2 regions of the Sphaerisporangium sp. NPDC004334 genome follow, and region 1 is predicted to be linked to the other one. Evidence: riboswitches for the same ligand, from Rfam matches in the RefSeq annotation. Region 1 holds a riboswitch; the other holds the start of a gene.
The links. A riboswitch is a leader RNA that binds a small molecule or an ion and turns the genes downstream of it on or off. The one in region 1 is predicted to bind S-adenosylmethionine.
Positions count from the first base shown of each region.

Region 2: another riboswitch for S-adenosylmethionine. It lies ahead of thrC (threonine synthase); the one in region 1 lies ahead of ACWEN6_RS32225 (aminotransferase class V-fold PLP-dependent enzyme).

Region 1 is NZ_JBSGDZ010000029.1:102,574-114,793, reverse strand. It holds gene ACWEN6_RS32230 (NADH-quinone oxidoreductase subunit D) at 197-1,396, opposite strand; gene ACWEN6_RS32225 (aminotransferase class V-fold PLP-dependent enzyme) at 1,415-2,758, opposite strand; SAM riboswitch class IV at 2,886-3,001, opposite strand; gene ACWEN6_RS32220 (TerC family protein) at 3,166-3,957, shown strand; gene ACWEN6_RS32215 (cytochrome P450) at 4,088-5,290, shown strand; gene ACWEN6_RS32210 (SAM-dependent methyltransferase) at 5,649-6,614, opposite strand; gene ACWEN6_RS32205 (Rossmann-like and DUF2520 domain-containing protein) at 6,765-7,655, shown strand; gene panC (pantoate--beta-alanine ligase) at 7,646-8,536, shown strand; gene ACWEN6_RS32195 (L-aspartate oxidase) at 8,601-11,153, shown strand; gene ACWEN6_RS32190 (type III pantothenate kinase) at 11,153-11,935, shown strand.
Region 2 is NZ_JBSGDZ010000015.1:214,259-231,831, reverse strand. It holds gene ACWEN6_RS21525 (peptide ABC transporter substrate-binding protein) at 1-438, shown strand, start outside; gene ACWEN6_RS21520 (ABC transporter permease) at 551-1,492, shown strand; gene ACWEN6_RS21515 (ABC transporter permease) at 1,485-2,405, shown strand; gene ACWEN6_RS21510 (ABC transporter ATP-binding protein) at 2,422-3,459, shown strand; gene ACWEN6_RS21505 (ABC transporter ATP-binding protein) at 3,443-4,456, shown strand; partial or broken gene ACWEN6_RS21500 (IS30 family transposase) at 4,549-4,782, opposite strand; partial or broken gene ACWEN6_RS21495 (hypothetical protein) at 4,908-4,994, opposite strand; gene ACWEN6_RS21490 (hypothetical protein) at 5,371-5,742, opposite strand; gene ACWEN6_RS21485 (SAM hydrolase/SAM-dependent halogenase family protein) at 5,966-6,778, opposite strand; gene ACWEN6_RS21480 (DUF3263 domain-containing protein) at 7,195-7,440, shown strand; gene otsB (trehalose-phosphatase) at 7,463-8,302, shown strand; gene ACWEN6_RS21470 (alpha,alpha-trehalose-phosphate synthase (UDP-forming)) at 8,388-9,815, opposite strand; gene ACWEN6_RS21465 (RNA polymerase sigma factor) at 9,980-10,546, shown strand; SAM riboswitch class I at 10,761-10,927, shown strand; gene thrC (threonine synthase) at 10,943-12,235, shown strand; gene ACWEN6_RS21455 (MoaD/ThiS family protein) at 12,249-12,524, shown strand; gene ACWEN6_RS21450 (cold-shock protein) at 12,918-13,118, shown strand; gene groL (chaperonin GroEL) at 13,514-15,139, shown strand; gene ACWEN6_RS21440 (TetR/AcrR family transcriptional regulator) at 15,240-15,965, opposite strand; gene ACWEN6_RS21435 (FAD-dependent oxidoreductase) at 16,038-17,573, shown strand, end outside.

The DNA.
Region 1 (12,220 bases):
ACGCACGAGGCGGGGCCGGACGCACGAGGCGGGGCCGGACGCACGAGGCGGGGCCCGGCCGCCGGCCGGGCCCCGCCTCGCACGGAGCCACCCCTGAATCCCTGTCCCTTGACGCACCCTCCTTCTGCGCCGAGGGAGGCCCGTTAAACCACCCGGCCGGAAACCCGCGTCGAACGCGCAGGTCAGCGCGGTAGTTTTACTTGTCGATGTCGCCGACGACGAAGAACATCGAGCCGAGGATGGCCACCATGTCGGCGATCAGGTGCCCGGGCAGCATCTCCCTGAGCACCTGGACGTTGTTGTAGGACGCGCTGCGCAGCTTGAGCCGCCACGGGGTCTTCTCGCCCCGCGAGACCAGGTAGTAGCCGTTGAGGCCGAGGGGGTTCTCGGTCCAGGCGTAGGTGTGCCCCTCGGGCACCTTGAGCACCTTGGGCAGCCGCTGGTTGACCGGGCCCGGCGGCAGCGAGCGCAGCCGCTCCACACAGGCGTCGGCCAGGTCGAGCGAGGCCTTTACCTGGTCGAGCAGCACCTCGAACCGGGCGTGGCAGTCGCCGGCCGTGCGGGTGACGACCTTGACCGGCAGCTCGCCGTAGGCCAGGTACGGCTCGTCGCGGCGCAGGTCGAGGTCGACGCCCGATGCGCGCGCGATGGGGCCGCTGACGCCGTACTGCATGATCGTCTCGCGGTCGAGCACCCCGACGCCGCGCGTGCGCGCGATGAAGATCTCGTTGCCGTGGATGAGGCGCTCGATGTCGGGCAGCCGCCCGCGCACCTCGGCGACCGCCCGCCTCACGCGGTCCAGCCAGCCGTACGGCAGGTCCTCCTTCAGGCCGCCGACCCGGTTGAACATGTAGTGCATGCGCCCGCCGGAGATCTCCTCCATGACGGCCTGCAACGTCTCGCGCTCGCGGAAGGCGTAGAACACCGGCGTGATCGCGCCGAGCTCCAGCGGATAGGAGCCGAGGAACATCAGGTGGTTGAGCACGCGGTTCAGCTCGGCGAGCAGCGTGCGGGCCCACACCGCCCGCACCGGGACCTCCATGCCCAGCATCCGCTCGACCGCGAGCACCACGCCGAGCTCGTTGGCGAACGCCGAGAGCCAGTCGTGCCGGTTGGCCAGCACGATGATCTGCCGGTAGTCGCGCACCTCGAAGAGCTTCTCAGCGCCCCGGTGCATGTATCCGATGATCGGCTCGGCGGAGGCGATGCGCTCGCCGTCCACGGTCAGCCGCAGGCGCAGGACACCGTGGGTCGAGGGGTGCTGGGGCCCGATGTTGAGGATCATGTCCTCGGTGGCGAGCTCCTTGGCGCCGGTCCCGACCGCGACGACCCGCTCGGCGCCCGTGGCGGCGCCGCCGGCTCCGGGACCTCCGCGAGCTCCGCGAGGTTCGGTCATGAACCCCATGCTGTCACGTCAGCGGCGGGAGACAAGATCTGAGAGGGCGGCGACCAGGCGGAGCACGTGCTCCTCGGTCGTGCCGATGCCGATGGACGCCCGGACGGCGCCGGTGGTGCCGTCCGCGCAGTCGCCGTCGGCGGAGCGGCCCACGGCGTCCAGCAGGTGCCGGACGAAGGGGTGGGCGCAGAACTTCCCGTCGCGCACGCCGATGCCGTACTCCGCGGACAACGCCTCGGCGACCTCGCGCGCCGTCCAGCCGTCCACGACGAAGGAGACGATGCCGACGCGCGGGTGGCCGGGCCCCCACAGCGACAGCTCGTGGACGCCGTCGATGGCGGCGATGCCGTCGCGCAGCAGCGTGAGAAGGCGTTCCTCCTGCTTGACCAGGGGGGTCCAGCCGGTGGCCGACAGCGCGTCGCAGGCGGCGGCCAGCGCGATGGCGCCCAGGACGTTCGGCGTGCCGGCCTCGTGCCGCTGCTCGGGGTCGGAGCTCCACTCGGTGGACAGCGGCGCGCCCTGGCCCGCGCCTCCGGTGACGGCCTTGGAGGCGCCGCCGCCCCGCAGGTACGGTTCGGCCTCGGCGAGCCAGTCGGCCCGTCCCACCAGGGCGCCGGCGCCGAAGGGCGCGTACAGCTTGTGCCCGGAGAAGCTCACGTAGTCAAGGTCGAGCGCGGTCAGGTTGAGCCGGCGGTGCGGGACGAGCTGGGCGGCGTCCACCAGGATGCGCGCGCCGTGCCGGTGGGCGATGTGCGCGAGCGCCGCGATCGGCCACAGCTCGCCGGTGACGTTGGAGGCCGCGGTGACCACCAGCAGCGCGGGCCCGTCGATGGCCGCGAGGGCCTCGTCGGCCGCGCGCACCGCCTCGCCGGCGAACGCGGGCGGCGCGAGCCGCACGGCGTCGGGCCAGGGGAGCAGCGAGGCGTGGTGCTCGGTCTCGAAGACCACGACGGTGGTGCCGCCGGGCAGGCAGCGGGCCAGCAGGTTCGACGCGTCCGTGGTGTTGCGGGTGAACACCACGGCGTCCCCGGGGCGGGCGCCGACGAAGGCGCGCACCGTGTGACGGGCCTGCTCGTAGCGGGCGGTGGTCAGCTGGGAGGCGTACCCGGCGCCCCGGTGCACGCTGGAGTAGGCCGGCAGCGCGGCGGCGACGGCGGCGCTCACCGGCGCCAGACACGGCGCGCTGGCCGCGTAGTCCAGGTTGGCGTACGGCAGCAGGCGCCCGCCCTTGACCGGCACCTCCAGGTCGGCGCCGAGCACGGCGGGCGCGTCCGGACGCGCGCTCGCCCCGGGGGCCGGTGATGACGTGCCGGGGACCGGCGAGAAAGCACCGGCGGCCGGCGAGAACGTGCCGGAGGGCAGCGGGGACGTGCCGGGGGGCGGGGGGGTGGTGCCGTGAACGGCGGGGGAGGAGCTCTGCAGGATGGTGAGAGCGGTCAACGCCGGCCTCCTAAGGTCATGGGACCCGGTCACGGCGTTGGTGTGACGGAGCCCGCGCTTGCCCGGCACACCTCGTGCCGGACCTGGTCCTCACCCGGGGCACCCCGCCGCGAGCGCGAGGGTTGCCGGCCAGCGAGCCGGGGCTTGACGCTGGCACTCATGACCTACCGGGACTATAACCCGGCTCCCCCGCCTGTCCGCAACCTCATGAGGCAGGGGTGACACGTTTCACGAATTGCGAACTTTGACCGTCCCTCGCGCGTTGACAGGGGACGGGCTCCCCGGGACGGGGGCCGTGACGTGACCGACGCCCGGCCCGAGGAGGCGCGATGGACTGGCTGCTCAATCCGGAGATATGGATCGGGTTCCTGACCCTCGTCGCCCTGGAGATCGTCCTGGGCATCGACAACATCATCTTCATCTCCATCCTGGCGGGGAAGCTGCCGCCGGAGCGCCGTGACCTGGCCCGCAAGGTCGGCCTGGGGCTGGCGATGGTGAGCCGGCTGGCGCTGCTGCTCGCGCTGTCGTGGGTCGTGCGGCTGACCGAGCCGCTGTTCGCGGTGTTCGGGCACGACATATCCGGGCGCGATCTGATCCTGATCCTGGGCGGGCTGTTCCTGCTCGGCAAGAGCGCCTTCGAGATCGGCGACAGCCTGGAGGGCGCCTCGGGCCACTCCGGCGGCCGGGTGGCGGCCTCGTTCACCTCGGTGATCATCCAGATCATGCTGCTGGACGTGGTCTTCTCGCTGGACTCGGTGATCACGGCCGTGGGCATGGTCGACGAGATCGGTGTCATGGTCGCCGCGGTGGTCGTGTCGGTGGTGATCATGCTGTTCGCGTCCGGGCCGATCAGCGCGTTCGTGGAGAAGTACCCGAGCATCAAGATGCTGGCGCTGTCGTTCCTGCTGCTCATCGGGGTCGTGCTGATCGCCGAGGGCTTCGATCAGCACATCTCCAAGGGCTACATCTACTTCGCGATGGCGTTCTCGCTGGTGGTCGAGCTGCTCAACATCCGTGCGCGCAAGAAGGCGGGCGCCCAGCGGCCGGTGGAGCTGCACGAGCGCTACGGGGAGACCGGCGCGCCCGACGCCGCCCCGGCGCCGCCCGCCGAAGCCCGCTGACCCCGGCGGCGCTCCGTGCGGTGTGAGGGCTGTTCCGGCCGGTGCGCCGGCCACTCCCTTGGCCGGTGGCGATGTCCATCGCTGGATGGCCAGGTGAGACGTGGCCGGATATCCCGATTACCATGACGTCGTGCGCTTCGATCCCTGGAATCCGGCCTTCGTCGCCCATCCCTATGACGCCTACGGGGAGCTCCGCGACAGCCGGCCGGTCAGCTTCTTCGAGCCGACCGGCCAGTGGCTCGTGGCCCGGCACCAGGACGTCAACGCGGCGCTGCGCGACCGCAGGCTCGGCCGTTCGTACCTGCACGTCGCCTCGCACGAGGAGTTCGGCAGGCGGCCGGAGCCGGACTTCCAGGAGCCGTTCTGGCGGGTGACCCGCGGCGGGATGCTGGACGTCGAGCCGCCGGTGCACACCCGGCTGCGCCGGCTGGTCTCCAAGGCGTTCACGCCGCGCATGGTCGAGGAGCTGCGCCCGAGGGTGCGCCGCGTCGCCGGGGAGCTGGTGGACGGCTTCGTCGAGCGCGGGGGCGGCGACCTGATCGCCGAGGTGGCCGAGCCGCTGCCGGTGACGGTGATCGCCGAGATGCTCGGCGTCCCCGAGGCCGACCGGCACCTGCTGCGCCCGTGGTCGGCCGGCATGTGCGGCATGTACGAGCTCGCGCCGTCGGTCGAGGCGCAGCACACGGCGGTGCGCGCGGCGTCGGAGTTCGCCGCCTATCTACGCGCGCTGGCCGCCGAGCGCCGCGCCCGTCCGGGCGACGACCTGATCAGCGCGCTCGCGCAGGTGGTGGACGAGGGTGATCGCCTCACCGAGGACGAGCTCGTCGGCACGTGCGTTCTGCTGCTCAACGCGGGGCACGAGGCCACCGTGAACGTCACCGGAAACGGCTGGTGGGCGCTGCTGCGCAATCCCGGCGAGCTGGAGCGGCTGCGAGACGATCTCTCGCTGCTGCCCACCGCGATCGAGGAGCTGATGCGCTACGACACCCCGCTGCAGCTGTTCGAGCGCTGGGTGCTGGAGGACGTCACCATCGGCGGGGTGGACATCCCGAAGGGCGTGGAGGTGGCCCTGCTGTTCGGCTCGGCCAACCACGACCCCGAGGTCTTCGCCGACCCGGGGCGGCTGGACATCGGCCGCAGGGACAACCCGCACATCTCGTTCGGGGCGGGCATCCACTTCTGCCTGGGCGCCCCGCTGGCGCGGGTGGAGCTGGCCGAGTCGTTCGGCGCGCTGCTGAAGGCGGCCCCGAAGATCGAGCTGGTCGAGGAGCCGGTCTGGAAGCCGAACTACGTCATCCGCGGCCTCGAGGCCCTGAACGTCTCCATCGGCTGAGCACCCGGGAATGCCCGCGTCCCCGCGAAGGTCTCCCACCGGCCGTGGCCTCCTTCGACCTGGCCTCACGACGACCGCTGGCAGGGTGACCACATCCGCCCACCGGGCGTGGCTCTCCGCCCCCGGTCATGAGCCATGATCGGCGCCGGGTCGGCGGGTCGTGGTACGGCGATGCCGGCGCCCGCTACGGCGCCAGAGCCGGTGCGGGCTCGTGGACAGCGCATCAGCGCGCCGTTGGATCCTTGGGACCAACTGCACAGGATGCCGGCGTCCCCGAGGAGTATCGACCGGCTGCACCCCATGGGGTGCCGGCGTCCCCGCGAGGGTGTCCACCGGCCGGAGCAGGCACGGGGTGTCGTCAACCTCTCCACTGGGCGAGCCAGCCGAAGCCGCCGAGGCCGGCGGGGTCGATCAGCTCGGCCTCCTCGGAGGCGCGGGCGAGCGCGCGGAGGTAACCCGCCGGGTCGGTGGTCGCCAGCGTCAGCGCGGGGCGTGCGCCGCTGACCCCGAGATCGCGCAACGCCTGTCGCTGTGTGGTCAAGGTTGTGGATATCGCCCCGGCCCGCTCGCCCGCCGCCGCGCAGGCGTCCAACGCCACGTGTGCGGTGATATCGCAGGACCCGTCGGGTATGGCGGGCACACAGGACCCGTCGCGGTACCCCGTCAGGGTGCCGTACGGCGGCCGGTTATCCACAGGGTGTGCATAATCGGCGGCCACCGCCAGGCCCCGGGTGAGCCGCCCGACGACCGCCGCCCACGCCTCGTCCCGCGGGCGGCCGATCTCGGCGCGCATCCCGATGCGGCGCAGCGGCCACCACCGCTCCAGCCACCGGGCGTCGGCCTCCTCCGGCGGCCCGCCGAGCCGCTCTTCGCCGGTCTCGGGATCGACCAGCACCAGACGGGGCCCCTCGGGCGTCTGCTCGGCGACCTCCAGCGGGACGTTGTCGAGCCACTCGTTGGCGATCACCAGGCCGGTGACGTCCGAGGGCGGGGAGCAGGCCCAGGTGATGCGCTTGTCGATGTCGCCGGGCGGCGGCGACAGCTCGACGGCCGTGACCCGCAGCCGCTCTGCCAGCTCGGGGGCGGCGGTGTCGAGGACCTGGGCCACCAGGGCGCCGTCGCCGGAGCCGACGTCCACCAGATCGAGCTCGCGGGGATGGCCCACGGCCTGGTCGACGGTGTCGAGCAGGCGCAGCACCGCCCGCGCGAACGCGGGGGAGGCGGCGACCGACGTGCGGAAATGACCCGAGGGCCGCTCGCGGATGTAGAACCCGTCGTCGCCGTAGAGCGCCTGCTGCATGGCCTGCCGCCACGTGACCCACACGACACCGGACGTTACCAACCGCGCCGCCGCCCCATGACGGTCCCGATGACAGGCTGTGGACGCGCGCCGGTAGAGCCGGTCGGGCGCCCGGCGCGAGCCGACCGTTACGCTGGCTGCTGGTCTGATCCGTCGAAGCTGAACGGGAAAGTGATGGAGACAAGCGACCGCCCTGGGCGCCTCGCGGTCGGAGTGCTCGGCGCCGGGCGAGTGGGGTCCGTCCTCGGCGCGGCGCTCGCCCAGGCGGGGCACGGCGTCGTCGCGGCCGCCGGGGTCTCCGACGCCTCGCGCCGCAGGGCTCTGGACCGCCTCGGCGTGGACATCTCCGGGCCGGAGGAGGTCATCGGCGCCGCCGACCTGGTGCTGCTCACCGTGCCCGACGACGCCCTGCCCGACCTGGTCGCGGGCCTGGCCGCCGCCGGGGTGGACCTCCGGGGCAAGATGCTCGTGCACACCAGCGGCGCGTACGGCCTGGGCGTGCTCAATTCCGCGACGGCCGCCGGCGCGCTGCCGTTCGCGCTGCACCCGGTGATGACCTTCACCGGCAGGGACGACGATCTGCGGCGCATCACCGGCTGCTCGTTCGGCGTCACCGCCCCCGACCCGTTTCGCCCGGTGGCCGAGGCCCTGGTGATCGAGATGGGCGGCGAGCCGGTCTGGATCGCCGACGAGGACCGCCCGCTGTACCACGCGGCGCTCGCGGGGGCGGCCAACCACATGGTCACCCTGATCGCCGAGTCGCAGGAGCTGCTGAAGAAGATCGGCGTCGAGCATCCGGGCCGCATGCTCGGCCCGCTGCTCGGGGCCGCCCTGGACAACGCGCTGCGCCTGGGCCTGGCCGGCCTGACCGGTCCGGTGGTGCGCGGCGACGCCGGCACGGTGCGCAAACACGTGGACGCGCTCATCCTCGCCGCGCCGGAGGCGGCGGACGCCTACGTGGCCCTCGCCCGGCTCACCGCCGACCGGGCGCTGGCCGCCGGCCTGCTCAAGCCCGAGACGGCCGAACGCCTGCTCGACGCCCTGGGAGGCAACACATGGACGTGATCGTCGCCGCCGACAGCTCAGAACTGCTCGCCGCTCGGGCCGCCCTGGGCCTGGACGGAGCGCCGGGCCGGCGCGCGGGCGGGGCGGGCACGCTGGCGCTGGTCCCGACCATGGGGGCGCTGCACGAGGGGCACCGCTCGTTGATCCGCCTGGCCCGCGAGCGCGCCGACCACGTGGCGGTCAGCGTCTTCGTCAACCCGTTGCAGTTCGGCCCGCACGAGGACTTCTCGCGGTACCCGCGCACGTTCGACGCCGACCTCGAGGTGTGCGCCGCCGAGGGCGCCGGCCTGGTGTTCGCCCCGGCGGCCGACGAGATCTACCTGCCCGACCGCCAGGTCGGCGTCTCCGCGGGGCAGATGGGCACGATCGTCGAGGGCGCCTTCCGGCCCGGCCACTTCGACGGCGTGCTCACCATCGTGCTCAAGCTTTTCAACCTCGTGCGGCCGGACGTCGCCGTCTTCGGGCAGAAGGACGCCCAGCAACTGGCGATGATCCGCCGGATGGTGGCCGATCTGAACGTCCCGGTCGAGGTCGTCGGGGCTCCCACCGTGCGGGAGCCGGACGGGCTGGCCCTGTCCAGCCGCAACCGCTACCTGTCGCCGGCCGACCGGGCCACGGCCCTGGCGCTGTCGCGTGCGCTGCGCGAGGGCGCCCGGCACACCCGGCCCAAGGACATCCTGCACGCCGCGCACGCGGTGCTGGACGAGGCCGCCCGCGCCGACCCGCCGCTGCTGCTGGACTACCTGAGCCTGGTCGACCCGGCGACGTTCACCGCCGTGGCCGAGGACCACCGGGGCGAGGCGATCCTCGCGGTCGCCGCGAAGGTGGGCACCACCCGCCTCATCGACAACGCGGTGCTCACCCTGTCCCCTGTCATGTGAGCCCCGCGTGGCGGGGGTGCGGCGGGATGCCTTATCGTCATATAGACGAAATAAGGGAGCCCCCATGACCCATCCGCCCATTCCCCGCCGGTTGACCGCGCCCGAGCCCGGCTGGACCGTCTCCGCCGATGTCGTCGTCGTCGGCTCGGGCATCGCCGGTCTGACCGTGGCGCTGCGGTACGCCGAGCTGGCCCCCGACGCGCGCGTGCTCGTCGTCACCAAAGACGTGCTGTCGGCCGGGTCCACCCGCTGGGCGCAGGGCGGCATCGCCGCCGTCCTGGACCCGGCCGACTCCTGGTCCGAGCACCTCAGCGACACGCTCATCGCCGGTGTGGGGCTGTGCGACGCCCGGGCCGTCCAGGCGCTGGTGACCGAGGGACCGGGCGCGCTGCGGCGGCTGATGGCGCACGGGGCCCGGTTCGACCGGGAGCCCGGCGGCGGGCTCCAGCTCACCCGGGAGGGCGGCCACCGCCGCGACCGCATCGTCCACGCGGGCGGGGACGCCACCGGCGCCGAGGTGCAGCGCGCCCTGGTCGAGGCGGTCCGCGCCGGCGCCGCCGAGGGCGGCCGCATCGAGATCATCGAGCACGCTCTGGTGCTCGACCTGCTCAAGGACGCCTCCGGCGCCGCCTGCGGGGTCACGCTGCACGTCATGGGCGAGGGCGCCAGGGACGGCGTGGGCGCGGTGCGCGCGGGCGCCGTCGTGCTGGCCACCGGCGGCATGGGCCAGGTGTACGCCGCCACGACCAACCCCCTGGTGTCCACCGGCGACGGGGTGGCCCTGGCGTTGCGGGCCGGCGCCGTCGTCCGCGACCTGGAGTTCGTGCAGTTCCACCCGACCGTCCTTTGGCTCGGCGAGGACTCCACCGGCCAGCAGCCGCTCATCTCCGAGGCGGTGCGCGGCGAGGGCGCCGTCCTGCTCGACGAGGCCGGAGAGCGGTTCATGGTGGACGTGCACGAGCTGGCCGAGCTGGCGCCCCGCGACGTCGTCGCCAAGGCGATCATGCGCCGCATGCTGGAGAGCGGCGCGAGCCACGTGCGCCTGGACGCCCGGCACTTCGGCGAGGACAAGTGGCGCACCCGCTTCCCGACGATCTACGCGGTGTGCCTGGAGCACGGCATCGACCCGGCCCGCGAGCCCATCCCCGTCGCGCCCGCCGCGCACTACGCCAGCGGCGGCGTCCATACCGACCTGCGCGGACGCACCAGCGTCCCCGGCCTGTACGCCTGCGGCGAGGCGGCCTGCACAGGGGTGCACGGGGCCAACCGGCTCGCCTCCAACTCCCTGCTGGAAGGGCTGGTCTTCGCCGAGCGCATCGCGGCCGACCTCGCCTCCCCGCGGCGGCGGAGCCCGGGCGAGCCGGTCGACGACGGCCGCGCCGCCGGCCTGGTGGACCCCCGGGTCCGGCCGCGGGTGCAGAGCCGCATGAGCGCCGGCGCAGGGGTGCTGCGCAGCGGGCGCAGCCTGGCGGAGGTGGGCCACGGCCTGCTGGACGCCCGCTGGACCCCGGTCGCCGTCGAGCCGTGCACCGAGGCGTGGGAGGCCACGAACCTGCTCACCGTGGCGAGCGCCGTGGTGGCGGCCGCCCGGGCCCGCGAGGAGACGCGCGGCTCCCACTGGCGGGAGGACTTCCCCGAACGCGACGACGCCTGGTGGCTGGGACACCTCGACGTGACCCTGGCCGAGGAGGGACTGACCATGAGCTATGCCGAGCACCACGACGACCGGGCGGCCGGCCTGCCGCAGCAGCTCGAGGCCGACCTGGCGGAGGCGGGCCTGGACCCGGCGCAGGTCATGGTCGTGATCGGCGCCGCCCTCGCCGAGGACGTCACCGAGGAGGGCGACGTGACGACCATCGCCACGGTCCCCGCGGACCAGGCGGCGGTGGGCGACCTGGTGGCCAGGGCCGACGGGGTGGTCGCCGGTCTCGCGGTCGCCCAGGCGGTCTTCCACGGCGCCTCCCAGGGCCGCCTGACCGTGGAGCGCCACGTCAAGGACGGTGAGCGCGTCGCGCGCGGCGACGTGCTGATGACCGTCGTCGGACCTGTGCGCGACGTGCTCACCGCCGAGCGGACCGCGCTCAACCTGCTCACCCACCTTTCGGGCATCGCCACGCTGACCCACCGCTGGGTCGAGGCGGTCAGCGGCACCGGCACGCGGGTCCGCGACAGCCGCAAGACCCTCCCCGGCCTCAGGGCGCTGGAGAAGTACGCCGTGCGGTGCGGCGGCGGGGTCAATCATCGGATGTCCCTGTCGGACGCGGCCTTGATCAAGGACAATCACGTGGTGGCGGCCGGTGGGGTCGCCGAGGCGTTCCGCGCCGTCCGGCAGGCCTATCCGGAGCTGCCGATCGAGGTGGAGGTCGACCGCCTGGACCAGATCGAGCCGGTGCTGGCCGAGGGAGCGGAGGAGATCCTGCTGGACAACTTCACCGTGGAGGAGCTGACCCGCGCCGTGGCCCTAGTGGGCGGCAGGGCCCGGCTGGAGTCCAGCGGTGGACTCCGCCTGGAATCGGCTCGTGAGGTGGCCGAAACCGGTGTTGACTACCTTGCTGTGGGGTCGCTGACCCATTCGGCGCCCGCACTGGACATCGCTTTGGACCTTCGGGGGGCTTGATGCTGCTCACGATCGACGTCGGCAACACCCACACGGTGCTCGGCCTCTTCGAGGGCGAGGAGGTCATCGAGCACTGGCGCCTGGCCACCGACGCCAGGCGCACCGCCGACGAGATCGCGGTCGTCCTGCAGGGGCTGCTCGGTCAGAGCCCCCTGCTCAAGGACGCCGACATCGGCGGCATCGCCATCTGCTCGACGGTCCCCTCCGTGCTGAACGAGATGCGCGAGATGTGCCGGCGCTACTACGGCGACGTGACCGCCGTCATCGTGGAGCCGGGCGTGCGCACCGGGGTGCCGGTGCGCATGGACAACCCCAAGGAGGTCGGCAGCGACCGCATCGTCAACGCGCTCGCCGCCGTCACGCTGTACGGGGGGCCGTGCATCATCGTCGACTTCGGCACCGCCACCTCCTTCGACGCGGTGTCGGCCAAGGGCGAGTACGTCGGCGCGGTCACCGCCCCCGGCATCGAGATCTCGGTGGACGCCCTGGCCGCCGCGGGGGCCCAGCTCCACAAGGTCGAGCTGGTGCGCCCCCGCTCGGTGATCGCCAAGAACACCGTCGAAGCCCTGCAGGCGGGCATCATCTACGGTTTCGCCGGCCAGGTGGACGGCATCGTCGAGCGCATGGCGCCCGAGCTCGCGTCCGACCCCGACGACGTGACCGTCGTGGCCACCGGGTCGATGGCCGCGCTGGTGGTGAACGAGGCCCGTTCGATCGACGTCCACGAGCCCTGGCTGACGCTCATCGGGCTGCGCCTGATCTACAACCGCAACACCGCTTGAGCGCGCCCCGCGCGATCAAGCGGCGGGGGAGATCCATATCGGAGACGTGGAGGGGGGCGCGCGCGTCGAATACGGCGCGGCGCGGTGATCCGCCACGGCAAATCGTGGTGGCCGGAGTGTTACGCCCACGGGCGTGACCGGCGGAAGAAAGTCAGAAAGCGTACTGGTTTCGCGGGTCGAATTCGGCGTATAGCGTGTCGACCGTATATCTCCGAGCCGGGGCGCCCGCGAGGCGTCCCGCATGGAACCGGGCCTCCACCAGCGCCGCGGTGGTCTTCCATGGCG
Region 2 (17,573 bases), on a different contig from region 1:
GAGTGGATCGAGGCCGTCGCCAACAACCTGCGCACCAACCTCGGCGCCGAGGTCACGCCGAAGCCGGTCGAGAAGTTCGCCACGATCCTCGAGGACCTGGGCAACAAGAAGTGGCCGGGCGCCTTCCGCATGGCGTGGATCATGGACTACCCGTCCCCGGAGAACTACCTGCGTCCGCAGTTCGGCTCGGGCGGCAGCTCGAACTACTCGGGCTACAAGAGCAAGGAGTTCGACGACCTGGTGACCCAGGGCGACGCGGCCAAGACCCTCGACGAGGGCGTCAAGTTCTACCAGCAGGCCGATGACCTGGTGCTCAAGGAGCTCCCGTACATCCCTGTGTACTTCTACCAGACGAACGGCGCATACTCGCAGCACGTGAAGAACGTCAAGATCGACCCGTTCGAGCGGATCGACCTGTTCAACGTCGAGAAGGCCTGACGTCAACCACTCCGGGTGGTTGGGTACCCTGAACCACCCGGAGTGGGCGACACCCACGAGGGCAGCTCTGTTGGTTGCGGCGGGCTGCCCTTTGTAATGATCGGGAGACTAGATGGGCCGCTACGTCATCAGGCGCCTTCTCCAGGCGATCCCTGTGCTGTTGGGCACCACATTCCTCATCTTCGCCATCGTCTACGCGCTTCCGGGTGATCCCCTTCAGGCGCTGGCGGGCGAAAAACGCGTTGACCCGGTGTTCGCGGCGGCACTCCGGGAGCAATTTCACCTCAACGACCCCCTCATCGTGCGGTATGGCTACTACATCCGCGACATTCTGAGCGGGAACTTCGGCACCACCTTCCGAGGGCTGCCGGTCTCGACCATCTTCGAGGGCAAGTTCCAGGTCACCCTCCAGCTGTCCGTCACCGCCCTGATCTTCGAGGCGGTCATCGGCGTCGGCCTCGGCCTGTGGGCGGCGCTGCGCCGCGGCAGGTGGGCGGACAAGGCCATCCTGGCCGTCACCCTGCTGATGGTGTCGGTCCCCACGCTGGTCAGCGGCTTCGTCCTGCAGCTCGTGCTCGGCGTGAAGCTGAAGCAGAGCACCGGCGTCGACTTCTTCCCGGTGGCCGGCATCCAGGACGGGCTGCGAAGTTACATGGTGCCCGGGTTCGTGCTGGCGATGATCTCCATCGCCTACCTCACCCGCCTGACACGGACGAGCCTGATGGAGACTCTGCGCGCCGACTACGTGCGCACGGCCATCGCCAAGGGCATGCCCAGGCGAAGAGTGCTCGCACGGCACGCCCTGCGGAACTCGCTGATCCCTCTGGTCACCTACCTGGGCGCGGACCTCGGAACGCTCATGGGCGGCGCGGTGATCACTGAGACGATCTTCAACCTGCCCGGCATCGGCCAGCAGCTCTTCCAGTCGGTGTACCTGCAGGAGAACTCCGTCGTGGTGGGCATCGTGACGGTCCTGGTCCTGATCTACATCGTGGCCAACCTCGTCGTCGACCTGCTGTACGCCGTCCTCGACCCCAGGATCCGCTATGAGTAACGACACCCTTCCTTCGCTGGCTCCGTCGCAACCCGCCGAGCCGGCCAAGGAGAGCAAGCCCGCCAGCCTGTGGTCGGACGCGTGGTACGACCTGCGGCGCAACCCGGTGTTCCTCATCGGCGCCGCCATGCTGGTGCTGCTCGTCGCCATCTCGGCCTTCCCGGGGCTGTTCGACACCGTCGGGGTCGACGCGAAGACCTGCTCCCTGGCGCAGGCGCGCAAGGGAATCACCCCCGAGCACTGGTTCGGCACCGACAACCTCGGCTGCGACGTGTACTCCCGCGTCATCTGGGGCGCCCGGGTCTCGATCATCGTCGGGTTCGTCAGCGCCATCGTCACCGCCCTGATCGGCGGCGCCCTGGGCCTGATCGGCGGCTTCTACGGCCGCTGGGTCGACATCCTGCTCTCCCGCATCGCCGAGATCTTCTTCGCGATCCCCTCCATCCTCGGCGCCCTGCTGATCCTCGCGGTCATCGGGCGCGACAACGCCGGCATCGGCAGCGTCGTGCTCGCCCTGTCCCTGCTCGCCTGGCCGATGATTTTGCGCATCATGCGCGCGGCGGTCATCACGGCCAAGCACCAGGACTACGTGATGGCGGCCCGCGCGCTCGGCGCCGGACCCGGGCGGATCATGCTGCGGCACATTCTGCCGAACGCCGTCGCGCCGGTCATCGTGGTCTCCACGATCAACCTCGGCGCGTTCATCGCCGCCGAGGCGGCCCTGTCCTTCCTCGGCGTGGGCATCCAGTCGCCGCAGATCTCCTGGGGCCTGATGATCGCGGACGCGCGCAACCGCTTCCTGGAGGCGCCGCTCCCGCTGATCTTCCCGGCGCTGTTCCTCAGCCTGACCATCCTCAGCGTCGTCATGCTGGGTGACGCGGTCCGAGACGCGCTAGACCCGAAGCTGCGGTAGGAGAGGGCAACCGAAGGTGAATAACCCGTCGATCGACACCCACCCCCAGGAAACCGGACCCGCGCACGAGCCCCTGCTCGTGGTGGACAACCTGCACGTGGAGTTCGCCACGCGGCAGGGCGTGGTGCGGGCCGTGAACGGCGTGAGCTACACGGTGAACGCCGGGGAGTCCCTCGCCGTGCTCGGCGAGTCGGGCTCGGGCAAGTCGGTGACCGCCCAGGCCATCATGGGCATCTTGGACATGCCGCCGGCCCGCATCCCCAAGGGCGAGGTCCGCTTCCGCGGCACCGACATGCTGAAGCTCTCCGACCAGGCCCGCAGCCAGATCCGCGGCCAGCGCATCGCGATGATCTTCCAGGACGCTCTTTCCGCGCTGAACCCGGTGTTCACCGTGGGCTGGCAGATCAGTGAGATGTTCCGCGTCCACCGCGGCATGTCCAAGCGCGACGGCATGAACAAGGCCGTCGAGCTGATGGACCGCGTGCGCATCCCCGCGGCCAAGCAGCGCGTCAACGACTACCCGCACCAGTTCTCCGGCGGCATGCGCCAGCGCATCATGATCGCGATGTCGATCGCGCTGGACCCGGAAGTCCTGATCGCCGACGAGCCGACGACCGCGCTCGACGTGACGGTCCAGGCGCAGATCATGGAGCTGCTCGCCGAGCTTCAGCGCGAGAGCAACATGGGCCTGATCCTCATCACGCACGACCTCGGCGTGGTGGCGGACGTGGCCGACAAGATCGCCGTCATGTACGCCGGGCGTATCGTCGAGCACGCCCCGGTCCACGACCTGTACAAGAGCCCCGCGCACCCCTACTCCAAGGGCCTGCTCGACTCGATCCCCCGGGTCGACATGAAGGGCCAGGAGCTCTACGCCATCAAGGGGCTGCCGCCCAACCTGCTCAACATGCCATCGGGCTGTGCCTTCCACCCCCGCTGCCCCTACCGTCGCGACAACTGCGTGACCGACGTGCCTCCGCTGTACGAGATCAGCGGGACGCGCGGGAGCGCCTGCCACTACTACCGGGAGGTCCTCGATGGCACCCTCGGGTGAGCGGATCCTCGAGGTTCGTGACCTGGTCAAGCACTTCCCGCTGACCCAGGGCATCGTTCTCAAGCGCCAGATCGGCGCCATCAAGGCGGTGGACGGGGTCTCCTTCGACCTGCACCGCGGCGAGACGCTCGGCGTCGTGGGCGAGTCGGGCTGCGGGAAGTCCACCCTCGCCAAGCTGCTCATGGCGCTGGAGCGGCCCACGTCGGGGGAGGTGAAGATCAACGGCACCGACATGGCCCGGGCGCACGGGGGAGACCTCAAGCGGATGCGCCGCAACATCCAGATGGTCATGCAGGACCCCTACACCTCGCTGAACCCCCGCATGACGGTCGGCGACATCATCGGGGAGCCGTTCGAGATCCACTCCGAGGTGGCGCCCCGCGGCGACCGCCGCAGGAAGGTGCAGGAACTGCTCGAGGTCGTCGGCCTCAACCCCGAGCACATCAACCGGTACCCGCACCAGTTCTCCGGCGGCCAGCGGCAGCGCATCGGCATCGCCCGCGGCCTGGCGCTGCAGCCGGAGATCATCATCTGCGACGAGCCGGTCTCGGCGCTGGACGTGTCGATCCAGGCGCAGGTGATGAACCTGCTGGAGCGGCTGCAGGACGAGTTCAACCTCGCCTACATCTTCATCGCCCACGACCTGTCGGTCGTCCGGCACATCTCCGACCGCGTCGCGGTGATGTACCTGGGCAAGATCGTCGAGCTGGGAAAGGACGAGCAGATCTACGAGCGGCCCGCTCACCCGTACACGCAGGCGCTGCTGTCGGCCGTGCCGGTCCCCGACCCCGAGGGCCGCGAGACGCGCGAGCGCATCATCCTGCAGGGCGACCCGCCGTCGCCCGCGGACCCGCCCTCGGGCTGCCGCTTCCGCACCCGCTGCTGGAAGGCGCAGGACATCTGCGCCGAGCAGGAGCCGCTGCTGGAGATCCGCGCCGGCGGGCACCTCAGCGCCTGCCACTTCGCCGAGGCGTACGACGTCATCCACGCCTCCTGACCCGGCACACCCGGTACGCCCGGGCCGCACGGCCCACGAGAGACCCCTCCACGGCAGGGGTGAAGTCAAGGGGTCGTCGCAACACTGGTTGATCAACTGGCTAGTGCCAGGAGCTTGGTGAGACGCTCGGCTGGAGTTTCCCAGCCGAGCGTTTTGCGTGGCCGGCCGTTCAATCGGGCAGCGACGGCGGCGAGGTGGCCGCTGCTGTGCACGGACAGGTCGGTTCCCTTGGGGAAGTATTGGCGCAGCAGGCCGTTGGTGTTCTCGTTGCTGCCGCGCTGCCAGGGTGAGTGCGGGTCGCAGAAGTTGACCGGTAGGTCGGCGGCGGTGGACGCCGGGCGTCGGCACGTGCCTGGGCCGCATGGGGCCGGTAGTGCCACTGGCCCCGGGTTCCGCCGGTGCGGTTACGGGCGATCTCCCGGCTCACCGTGGAGGGACTGCGGCCCGGCTCGGCGGCGATGGCTCGGATGGAGGCCTTCTCCCGCAGCCGGTCAGCGATATGGATGCGCTCGTCCTCACGCAGGTAACGGGAAGCCACCTGGGCGGGTCGGGCCGCCCGCTCGGGCCGAGCGGGCGGCCGCAGCCGACCGGGAGTGAATCGTCCGTTACGCCACTCACGGCCGGTCCGCACGTTGACGCCGACCAGCCGTGAGGCTTCCTTGTTGCCATAGCCCTGAGCCACGAGCCGAAAGTATTCCTCCCGCCCGGCCCGGAGCTTTTTGGCCCCTGCGCCTTGCGCACCTTGCGGATCTCAAAGTCCATCGCATCCCCTGAAGTGGGATGTTGCAACGAACCCTAGAACTCAAGAGGTCCGCGGAGAGGTCTGTGTTTTCTGGCGCTCGCTCCGCTCGCGCGGGGTCCGGGCGCCTTTGAGACGGTGCCCTTCCTTCGTCACTCGCTCCGCTCGCGTGGGTTCAACCGGTCTTCGCCGGAAGGGCGGGCTTGGACGGCGGGCGGGGGGCGGCGTTCGAGGTGCCGAGGACCGCGTCGGCGGCGGCGCTGACGTTGGTGGTGGCGTTGGTGTTGCTGTTGGTGTTGGCGACCACGGGCGTGCCCAACTCGGTGCCCAGCCCGGTGCCCAGGCCGACGCCGAGGCCCGTGTCCGCGTCGGTGTCGTCAGCGGTGTCGTCGGCGGCGTCCACGTCGGTCCCGGTCCCGGTGTCGGTGTCGGTGTCGTCTCCCCGGTGGATGCCGGCGGAGGCGGGGCTGTGGGCGCAGGCCGCGGCGGCCGGCACGACGATGGCGACGGCGGCGCAGGCCGTGGTGATCAGAAGACGGCGAATCATTTTTGTTGCTCCTCCCGAAGGAAACCCGTCACGGCGCCCCGGTCCAGGTCCCCTGGGAGACAGAGGTCTTTGATCAAGAACTGTCCGCGTGCGGGTGACTACTCTGGGCGCCGGTGTGACCGTACCCATCGCCCGAATGCGGATAAGAGTGATGAACGGTCAGCGGATGGCAAGGATTGCCGATCTCCGGCAGGGAGCCGCGGATGCCCGCTGTCGCGGCCGGTCAGACGTCGGTCGCCCGCGCCAGCCGCACATGGGCGCCGGGCGGCAGGCCGAGGCGCTCGGCGGCGTCGCCGGAGCGCACGGCGAAGGTGATGTGCCCCGCCGAGTCGGTGAAGGCGACCAGGCTGCCCGGCGGGACGGCGGCGAAGGTGTCGCGCAGCGGCACCGTGATCTGCCGCCTGCCCATGGAGACCGCCAGGGTGTCCCCGACGTGGACGCCGATGGAGGCGAGGTCGTCGGCGGTCACCGACAGTTGCACGTTGCCGTTGCGGTCGAGCGAGAGGACCTCGCCGTCGGCCGCCCCCTCTCCGAGCCGCGCGGTCGGCGCCGGCAGCGACAGCAGGCGGTCGAGCGGGACCTCGGGGCCGACGTCCGCGGGCTTGCTGCCGGTGCACAGGCGCGCCGCGACCGGCGCGTAGATGTCCCTGCCCGGGAAGGCCGGCGACAACCTGTTGAGGAACAGGTCGCGGTTGGAGATCTCGTAGGCCACCCGCGCGCCCCCCGCGGCCATCAGCGCCCACGAGAGCAGGCCGTTGTCGGGGCCGATGAACACGCGGTGCCCCGCCTCGACGACGACCGAGCGGCGGGCGCCCGCGGTGGCGGGGTCCACGGCGCCGACGTGCACACCGGCGGGCAGATATGGCAGCGTCTGGGCGAGGATCGCGGCGCCGCGCCGGATGTCCCCGGCCGGGACCAGGTGACAGACGTCGATGATCCGTGCCTGCGGGGCGATTCCCATGATCACCCCGTGGCAGGAGGCCACGAACCCGTCTTCCAAGCCGTAGTCAGTGAGAAGCGTGATGACAGAGGTCACACTTGGTGACTGTACGTCGTTGGACCGCGGTGTCATAGGGGCCCATCCGCAGACGCCGGCAACCTTGCCGATCTCCGTGCACGGCGGCCCGAGGCGGCGGGCTTTCGCCCCGATATGGCGGTCATCGGTGCTCGGCGCCGCCGGGCGCGCGCGGCGTTCCCCGGCGATGCTCGGGTCCGGGTCTCCCGAAGTGTCATGAACAGCCGCGAATTCCCGACTACGATTGCCACGGGCCGCACGCGCGCGTCGTGGCTCAGGGTCGCGCTCGACCGGGTGCACGACGCATCTCCCTCGCCCTGCCCGGCCCTCCGTCCACGTCTCCCGTGTACCCGACCGAGGAGGACATCTTGGACACCGCACCAGATCGTGGTGACAGCGATCCCGAGGAACCCTCCACCCCCGAGACCCCCGGCGGCCTGACCGAGCGCGAGCGCGAGCTGCTGGCCTTCGAGCGCCAGTGGTGGCGGTACGCGGGCGCCAAAGAGCAGGCCATCCGCGACGCCTTCGACATCTCGGCGACGCGCTACTACCAGCTGCTCGGCCGGCTCGTCGACCGGCCGGAGGCCATGGCGTTCGACCCGCTCACCGTCAAGCGGCTGCGGCGGCTGCGCGCCTCGCGGCAGCGCGAGCGCGCGGCCCGCCGCCTGGGCATGCGCCCGTGATCCGGGGGGTAGTGCTGAACGCGTGACTCATGATGTGTTGCCGGACATCGCCGGATTGGCGGCTATCAAGGCCGATCCCCAGGGCGCCGTGATCGGGCTGGACTTCGACGGCACGCTCGCGCCGATCGTCCCCGATCCCGCCGACGCCCGCGTCGACCCGCACGCCGCCGCCGCGCTGGTGCGCCTCGGCGGCCTGGTCGGGGCGGTGGTGCTCGTGACCGGCCGCCCCGCCGCCACGGCCATCGCCTACGGCGAGGTGCCCGGCGGGCCCGGCCTCGCCGACGTGCCCGGGCTCGTGGTGCTCGGCCAGTACGGCCTGGAGCGCTGGGAGGACGGCACGCTGAGCGCCCCCCCGCCGCCGCCCGGCGCCGATCGCGTCCGCGCCGAGCTTCCCGGCCTGCTGGCCTCGCTGGGGCACCCCGTCAGGGACGGGAGCGAGCCGGGGATCACCGTGGAGGACAAGGGCAGGGCGATCGCCGTCCACACCCGCAGGGCCGCCGACCCCGAGGGCAGCCTGCGGGCGCTGCGCGACCCGCTGGCCAAGCTCGCCGCCGAGACCGGCATGCTGGTCGAGCCGGGGCGGCTGGTGCTCGAGCTGCGGCCCGCCGGGATGGACAAGGGGCACGCCCTCGGGGCGTTCCTCGCCGAGCGCGGCGCCCGGTCGGTGCTGTTCGCCGGGGACGATCTCGGCGACCTGGCCGCGTTCGAGGCCGTCCGCCTGTCGGGCCTGCCCGGCGTGACGGTGTGCAGCGCCTCCGCCGAGGTCACCGCGCTCGCCGAACGCGCCGACCTGGTCGTGGAGGGCCCGGCGGGTGTCGCGGCCCTGTTGTCGGCGCTCTCCGACGCCCTGACCCGCCACTGAGACCGGTAGGTGGCGAAGCACTCGAACGGCGCAAAACCGTGTCAGCGCGCGATCGACCGCCTCCAGACGCGCCGGACGGCCGCGGTCAGCGGTCGAGGGCGGCGAGCTGGTCGGCGAACCACTGGCGCGGGGGCAGAGCCGTGGCCGCCGCGCGCAGGCGGGTGCCGCGCTTGGCGCGCTCCTCCTCGGGGAGCATCAGCGCCTCGTACAGGGCGCCGGCCGTGCCCGAGACGTCGTAGGGGTTGACCATCAGCGCGTCCCGGCCCAGCTCGGCGGCGGCCCCGGCCTCCCTGGACAGCACCAGCGCGCAGTTGGGCGCGAGGATGGGGCCCTCCTTGGCGACGAGGTTCATGCCGTCGCGGATGGGGTTCACCAGCAGCACGTCGGCCAGGCGATAGGCGGCGAGCGAGCGGGCGTAGTCGTCGTCCACGTTGAGGATCAGCGGGTCCCAGTCCTCGCCGGCGAACTCGTCCTCGATCTGCTTGGCGCACCGCTGCACGGCGGCGGTGTACTCGCGGTATTCGGGCAGGTCGTGCCGGGAGGGGTAGGCGAAGGCCAGGTGCACGACCTTGCCGTGCCACTCGGGATGGTCGGCGAGGAACTGCCGGTAGGCCGACAGCCCCCGGACGATGTTCTTGGACAGCTCGGTGCGGTCGATGCGCACGATGAGCTTGCGGTCGCCCACCCGCTCGCGCAGGGCCAGCATGTGCGACTCGACGTCCGGCTCCAGGGCCCGCGCCCACAGCGCGTCACCGTCGACCCCGAGAGGGTGCACGCCGATGCGGGTCGTGCGTCCCTCGTAGGTGATCGTGCGCTGGACGCGGTCGACCTGGGCGCCGAGCAGGGTCTCGCAGCAGTCCATGAACGCCGACGCCCAGCGCGCGGTCAGGAAGCCGGCCTGGTCGGCGCCGAGGATGCCGGTCAGCAGCTCGGCCGCGATGTCGTCGGGCAGCAGCGAGAAGTACTCCGGCGGCGCCCACGGGGTGTGCGAGAAGTGGGAGATGCGCAGGTCGGGGCGCTCCACCCGCAGCATCGCCGGGGCGAGCGTCAGGTGGTAGTCCTGGATCATCGCGCGGGCTCCGTGCGCGGCCTCCTCGGCCAGCGCCAGCGCGAACGCGGCGTTGTAGTCCTGGTAGGACTCCCACTCCCGGCGGAAGCGCATGTCGAACTGCGGCGAGTTGGGCGTGTCGTACAGCAGGTGGTTGACGAACCACAACGTGGAGTTGGCCACCGCGTTGTAGGCCCGGTGGAACGTCGCGGGCGGAATGTCCAGCATGCGCACCGGGCCGGTGTCGTAGCCGGCCTGGTCCAGGCGCCCGCCCGACGCCAGCCGCACGGCGCTGCGGTCGCCGTCGGACAGCGCGGCGCACACCCACAGCACCTCGGCGTCCTTGGCCACCTCGGACAGGCCGGAGACCATGCCGCCCCCACCGCGGCGCATCGTCAGCGTGCCGTCATCGGCGAGCGTGAACGACACGGGCCCCCTGTTGGAGGCCAGCAGAACTGTGTTCATCCGCCCATCACCACTCCTCGTCCGCCCTGCGGCGGTCGTCCCTCGCCGGTTCATCTCCGCTGTGACGCGCACCTGGCCGCAGATTAATTGAATTTAACGCTCCCAATAAGATGGGTTGGCGGTCAGGTCAGGGCTGGCCGCAGGCGGTCGAGAGGAGCTCCGGCATGGCGCTTGACGAGACGACCGAGGATCTGGCCCGAGCGGCCGCCGCGGGCGACCACCGTTCGCTGGGTGAGCTCCTGCGCCGCATCGAGGCCGACGTGCTGCGCCACTGCTCGCGGCTGCTGCCGTACCACCAGGACGCCGAGGAGGCCTGCCAGGACACCCTGCTGGCCGTGGCGCGCAACATCGGGCGGTTCGAGGGGCGAGCCCGCTTCTCCACCTGGCTGCACATCGTGACGACCAACTGCGCCCGCACGACCTACCGCACCCTCAAGCGCCGTGCGGCCGAGCAGACGGCCGATGAACTGCCCGAATTGCGGGCCGACCCGCGCAGGGTCAGCGTCATCGCCGGGTCGCGGCTCGACCTGCTCGACGCGATGGAGTCCCTGGAGGCCGACAAGCCCGAGCTGGCCCAGGCCCTGGTGCTGCGCGACATCTGCCAGCTCGACTACAACGAGGTCGCCGAGCAGCTGGGCATCCCGCTGGGGACGGCCAAGTCGCGCATCCACCAGGCGCGCAAGTACGTCCAGGCGGCGCTCGGCGACGCCTACGGCCGGCCCTTCGCCTAGCGGCCCGCGCGGTGCGTCACGCGCCCTCTCCTGCCTGCGCTGTTCTGGGACAGAGCTTCTCGCAACGCTTCTCGCAACGTGCTCACCTGCGGCTTCGGTTTCTCCCATCGTGCTCTCACGTCTCGGAGAATGAGACGGACGGCCGTCCGCGCCGGTGGGCGAGGTACAGTTCTTAAGGCCTGCTTGTGATACAGGCGGGATCACAACTTCATATTGCTCATCCAGAGGGGTGGAGGGACCGGCCCTGCGAAGCCCCGGCAACCCTCCCGGCTGTGGTCATCCGCGTCTGCCGAACGACGCGGCACTCAAAGACCAGTGAGACCGGCCGGGACAGGTGCCAATTCCGGCCCGTGACCAAGGTGGTCCGGGCGAAGATGAGGGGAAAGGCCTCGCTTCATGGCGCTCGCAACAGCTGAGACAACGACCACGCTCGACTTCGGCCCCGCCGTCGCTCTCTCGTGCCGCGAATGCGGCACCAGGTTCGACCTGGGACCGATCTTCGCCTGTGCCGAGTGTTTCGGGCCACTCGAAGTGGCCTACACCTGGAGCTCTCCCGGCGAGACCGGGACGGCGGTGACCCGTGAGCAGATCGCCTCGGGTCCGAGCAACATCTGGCGCTACCGCGGGCTGCTGCCGGTGCCCGCCGACGTCGCCTCCCGGCCCAACCTGGCCCCCGGCTGGACCAAGCTGGTCAAGGCCGACAACCTGGCTCGCGAACTGGGCCTGCGCAGCCTGCATGTCAAGGACGACTCCGGCAACCCGACCCACTCGTTCAAGGACCGGGTCGTCGCCATCGCGCTGGAGGCCGCGCGCAACTTCGGCTTCCACACCTTGTCGTGCTCCTCCACGGGCAACCTCGCGGGCGCGGTGACGGCAGCGGCGGCGCGCGCGGGGCTGGACGCCTGCGTGTTCGTCCCGTCCGACCTCGAAGAGGCCAAGATCGTCATGGCCTCGGTGTACGGCGGCCGGCTGGTGGGCATCGAGGGCACCTACGACGACGTCAACCGGTTCTGCTCCGAGCTCATCGGCGACCCGCTGGGCGACAAGTGGGGCTTCGTCAACGTGAACCTCCGGCCGTACTACGCCGAGGGGTCCAGGACGCTGGCCTTCGAGATCGCCGAGCAGCTCGGCTGGCGCCTGCCCGAGCAGATCGTCATCCCGGTGGCCTCCGGCTCCCAGCTCACCAAGATCGACAAGGGATTCCGGGAGCTGATCAAGCTCGGCCTGGTCGAGGACCGCCCCTACAAGGTCTTCGGCGCGCAGGCCGAGGGCTGTTCGCCGGTGTCGGCGGCCTTCAAGGCGGGCCACGACATCGTGCGCCCCGTCAAGCCCGACACCATCGCCAAGTCGCTCGCCATCGGCAACCCGGCCGACGGCCCGTACGTGCTCGACATCGCTCGTCGCAGCGGCGGCGCGGTGGAGGACGTCACCGACGCCGAGGTGGTGGACGCCATCCGGCTGCTGGCGCGCACCGAGGGCATCTTCGCCGAGACCGCCGGCGGCGTGACCGTCGGCGTGCTGCGCAAACTCGTCTCCAACGGCCTGCTCGACCCCGAGGCCGAGACGGTGGTGCTCAACACCGGGGACGGCCTCAAGACGCTCGACGCGGTCTCCGCCGAGGCGAGGCCCACCGCGGTCATCCGTCCTTCGCTCGACGCATTTCGTACGGCTGTCGCCGACCACTCCTGAAAGGGCCCGATAAATGAGCGTTTCTGTGCGGATTCCGACGATTCTTCGCACCTACACCGACGGTGCGTCGGAGGTGAGCAGTGACGGGGCGACCCTGCGCGAGGTGCTCCAGAAGCTCGACGCCGACTTCCCGGGAATCGGGGCTCGTATTCTGGACGAAACGGGCAAGATCCGCCGTTTTGTCAACGTGTATGTCGGAGAAGAGGACGTCCGATTCGTCGACGGTCTCGACACCGCAACCCCCGAAGGAACCAACATCTCGGTGATCCCCGCCGTCGCCGGGGGCTGACCTCCGCGCCCTTCTGGCCTTTGTGAGGAGGGCTCAAGTCTCACCGGCCCCATCAGTCACATCACGCCCATGCGTCCTAGCTGGACGCATGGGCGTCGCCATGTCCGCAAGGGGGGCCCGGTAGCGGGACGACTATCATAATAGAAGTGATTACCGGGTCCTCCGTTAGTGTAATTGTCAACTAACTAAACGCGAGCGGGAAATAGCCGAGTGCCGCTGAGAGCGAACGTCAAGTAGTAGTTTCCCGATTGACTCTGTTGCTTCAACCCTTGCCACAGGTATGGTCGAGAACGATCGACGTAGCCGAGGAGTTCGCATGCGTCTCGGCTCCGAAGGTCACGGACCTCGCGGAGGAGTGGGCGGGGTCCGGAGCCCAGCAAGAGGAGTCGGAAAGTGGCGCAGGGCACCGTCAAATGGTTTAACGCGGACAAGGGCTACGGCTTCATCGCGGTAGACGGTGGTAAGGACGTGTTTGTCCACTACTCAGCGATCCTGTCCGAGGGATACCGGTCCCTAGAGCAGGGTCAGCGGGTGGAGTTCGAGATCACGCAGGGGCAGAAGGGCCCGCAGGCGGAGTCCGTTCGCACTGTGTGACGTGGCCGGCGTCGCCCGGCCGGACGAAGATCCACTAGTCTCTCCCCGTCAGTAGCTGGAAGGTTCGGTCTGTCATGCACCAAGACGGGCCGGGCCTTCCTTCATGTCAGCCTGCGGGGCTGTACCGCCTACCCTGTGGGGGCGGGCCCAATATTCGGCATACGGTCGGAGAAATCCTTGTGCCGCCCAGGTCATAGGGGTTGTCGCTTGCACTCGACCGGGTAGAGTGCTAAACAGTTCGTTGGCACTCTCCTGTCGAGAGTGACAAACCTGGATCGAGGCGATGGGGCCTGGCGATCCACGGCGACAGGTGCCGTGGAGGCGCGGGTTTCATGCCGTCGCGGGCGTCGGCTCGATCCGCTGCAAGCCACCCTGTATCTGGGAGGTCTAGCCGTATGGCAGCCAAGATGATCGCGTTTAACGAGGACGCCCGGCGCGGTCTCGAGCGCGGTATGAACCAGCTCGCCGATGCCGTCAAGGTGACCTTGGGTCCCAAGGGCCGCAACGTCGTGCTGGAGAAGAAGTGGGGCGCTCCCACCATCACCAACGACGGTGTCTCCATCGCCAAGGAGATCGAGCTCGAGGACCCGTGGGAGAAGATCGGGGCCGAGCTCGTCAAGGAGGTCGCGAAGAAGACCGACGACGTCGCGGGTGACGGCACCACCACCGCCACCGTGCTCGCCCAGGCGCTGGTACGCGAGGGCCTGCGCAACGTCGCCGCCGGCGCCAACCCGATGTCCCTGAAGAAGGGCATCGAGGCCGCCGTCGAGCGCGTCAGCGAGGAGCTCTCCAAGATCGCCAAGGATGTGGAGACCAAGGAGCAGATCGCCTCCACCGCCTCCATCTCCGCCGGCGACACCCAGATCGGCGAGATGATCGCCGAGGCCATGGACAAGGTCGGCAAGGAAGGCGTCATCACCGTCGAGGAGAGCAACGCCTTCGGCCTGGAGCTCGAGCTCACCGAGGGTATGCGCTTCGACAAGGGCTACATCTCCGGTTACTTCGTGACCGACCCGGAGCGCATGGAGGCGGTCCTCGACGACCCCTACCTCCTGATCGTCAACTCCAAGGTGTCGGCCAACAAGGACCTCCTCCCGCTGCTCGACAAGGTCGTGCAGGCCGGCAAGCCGCTGGTGATCATCGCTGAGGACGTCGAGGGCGAGGCCCTGGCCACCCTGGTCGTCAACAAGATCCGCGGCCTGTTCAAGTCCGTGGCCGTCAAGGCCCCCGGCTTCGGCGACCGCCGCAAGGCCATGCTCGGCGACATCGCCATCCTCACCGGTGGCCAGCCGATCAGCGAGGACGTGGGCCTCAAGCTCGAGACCGCCACCCTCGACCTGCTCGGCCGCGCGCGCCAGGTCATCATCACCAAGGACGAGACCACCATCGTCGACGGTGCGGGCGACCCCGAGCAGATCGCCGGCCGGGTCAACCAGATCCGCGCCGAGATCGAGAACACCGACTCCGACTACGACCGCGAGAAGCTCCAGGAGCGTCTGGCCAAGCTGGCCGGCGGCGTCGCCGTCATCAAGGCCGGCGCGGCGACCGAGGTCGAGCTCAAGGAGCGCAAGCACCGCATCGAGGACGCCGTGCGCAACGCCAAGGCGGCCGTCGAGGAGGGCATCGTGCCCGGCGGTGGCGTGGCCCTGCTCCAGGCGGGCGCCAAGGCCTTCGACAAGCTCGAGCTGTTCAACGACGAGGCCACCGGCGCCGCGATCGTCCGCAAGGCGCTCGAGGAGCCGCTGAAGCAGATCGCCGTCAACGCCGGCCTCGAGGGCGGCGTCGTGGTCGAGCGTGTGCGCAACCTCGAGACGGGCGTCGGCCTCAACGCCGCGACCGGCGAGTACGTCAACATGCTCGAGGCCGGCATCATCGACCCGGCCAAGGTCACCCGTTCGGCGCTGCAGAACGCCGCCTCCATCGCGGCGCTCTTCCTCACCACCGAGGCCGTCATCGCCGAGAAGCCCGAGAAGACCCCTGCCGCTCCCGCCATGCCCGGCGGCGGCGACATGGACTTCTGAGCCTCCGGCTCACGCCACATCGAAAGGGCCGCTTCCGGATTCGTCCGGGGGCGGCCCTTTCGGCGTCCGCGCGGGCTCGTCCTTTCGGCGCGGGCTCCCCTCAGAAGCCGGGGCAGGCCCGCTCGACGGCGTCGAAGGCCCGCTCCAGCAGGGCCAGGTGGTCGGGCACGACCTCGGCCGCGCGCTCCCCGGCCATCATCCGCCGCGCGCTCGCGACGTACACCGTGCGGTAGGCGGCCAGGAACAGCGCGGCGGCCAGCTCGGCATCGACGTCCCCTGAGCCGGGGCCGCCACCGACGTTCCCTGAGCCGGCGCCGCCGTGGACGTCACGGGACCCGGCATCGACGTCGCCAGGGCCGGCGTCGGCGTCGCCAGGGCCGGGGCCGGTCGCCTCCGCGAGCAGGGCGGCGATCAGCGCCTCCAGGTCCTCCAGTGCCTCCCGCACCCTGGCCCGCAGCGCCGGGGAGTCCAGGATGACCTGCCAGAAGGCCTGCTGGCCTTCCCTGATGCCCGACAGGGCATGACCGCTTCGCAGCAGCTCGAAGATCAGACGGCGCAGCGCCGCCAGTGGCGGGCAGCCCTCGGGCCGGTCGCGGACCGCCCGGGTGACCAGCTCGACCATCTCGGGGACCCGGTCGAGGAACAGGTCCTCCTTGCGCGGGAAGTAGTTGAACACGGTCTTGGCCGAGACGTTCGCCGCCTCCGCCACCTCGGCCACCGTGACGTTGTCGAACCCGCGCATGAGGAACAGGCCGGAGGCCACGTCCGAGATCAGCTGCCGGGTCTGCCGCTTCTTGCGTTCACGAAGCCCGAGGTCGGTGTCCACGCTGTCCAATATAGTGGCTAAAAAACTACTGTTACAGTAAGTTTTTAGCCGAGGAACGGAATTGGAGGCGGCATGTCGTACGACGTGGACGTGGTGGTGGCCGGGGGCGGTCCGGTGGGGCTGATGCTGGCCTGCGAGCTCGCGCTCGGGGGCGTCTCGGCCATGGTGGTCGAGCGGCTCACGGAGGTGGACCCCACGATCAAGGCCGGAGCGCTCAACATGCCGAGCGTCGAGGCGCTGTACCGGCGCGGCATGCTCCCGGCGCTCCGCGAGGCCCAGGAGCGCAACCTGGAGCATTTCGCCGCCTTCATGCGGCAGCAGGCCGCCCATCGCGAGGGCGCCGGGGACGGACGGGCGGCAACGGCCGACGCCTCCGAGGAGGCACGGCCCCCGCGGGCGCCGCGGACGCCGCCGAAGTTCGCCGGGCACTTCGCCGGCATCATGCTGGACGCGGCCCGGCTCGACGACGCCGACCCCGACCTCGCCGGTCACGGCCCGGCCGGGGACATCGGCCTGGTCAACCAGCAGCAGATCGAGGGCATCCTCGGCGAGCACGCCGCGCGGCTGGGCGTCCAGGTGCGGCGGGGCGCCGAGCTGACCGATCTGTCGGCCGACGACGAGGGCGTCACCGTCTCGACGAGCGCGGGCCGGGTGCGGGCCCGCTGGCTGGTCGGCTGCGACGGGGGGCGCAGCGTCGTCAGGAAGCTCGCCGGCTTCGACTTCCCCGGCACCGACCCCGAGATCACCGCCTACCAGGTCCTCGGCGAGATGGAGGGCGCCGAGGGCCTGGGCGTCGGCTGGCACGCCACCCCGACCGGCGTGTACGCGCACGGTCCCGTCCCGGGACGCATCCTCACCGTCCAGTTCACCGGTCCGCGCGCCGACCGCGACACCCCCGTCACCCGCGAGGAACTGCAGGAGGCGATCCGGCACGTCACCGGCGTCGAGGTGACCGTGACCGCGATCAAGACCGCCACCCGCTTCACCGACAACGCGCGCCAGGCCTCCACCTACCGGCTGGGCCGGGTGCTGCTCGCCGGTGACGCCGCGCACGTGCACTCGCCGTTCGGTGGCCAAGGACTGAACCTCGGCCTCGGCGACGCGGTGAACCTGGGCTGGAAGCTCGCCGCGACCGTGCGCGGCTGGGCGCCGCACGGCCTGCTCGACACCTACACCGCGGAACGGCACCCGATCGGGGCCTGGGTGCTGGACTGGACCCGCGCCCAGGTCGCGCTGATGCGCCCCGATCCCCGCGCCAGGGCCCTGCGGAGCGTCGTGAACGACCTGGTCGAGACCGTCACCGGCACCACCTACTTCGCCAAGAAGATCTCCGGCGTCTGGCAGCGGTACGACCTGCCGGGCGACCACGCGCTGGTCGGCGCCAGTGCCCCCGACCTGGAGCTGTCCGACGGATCGCGGCTGGCCGACCACCTGCACGACGGCAAGGCGCTGCTGCTGGACCCCAAGGGCGAGCTGCGCGACCTGGCCGAGAGCCACCGCGACCGGATGACCGTGCTCGCCGCGAGCGCGGACGAGCGTCCCGAGCTCACCGGGCTGTTCCTGCGGCCCGACGGGATCGTCGCCTGGGCCGGTGAGCAGGACCGGGAC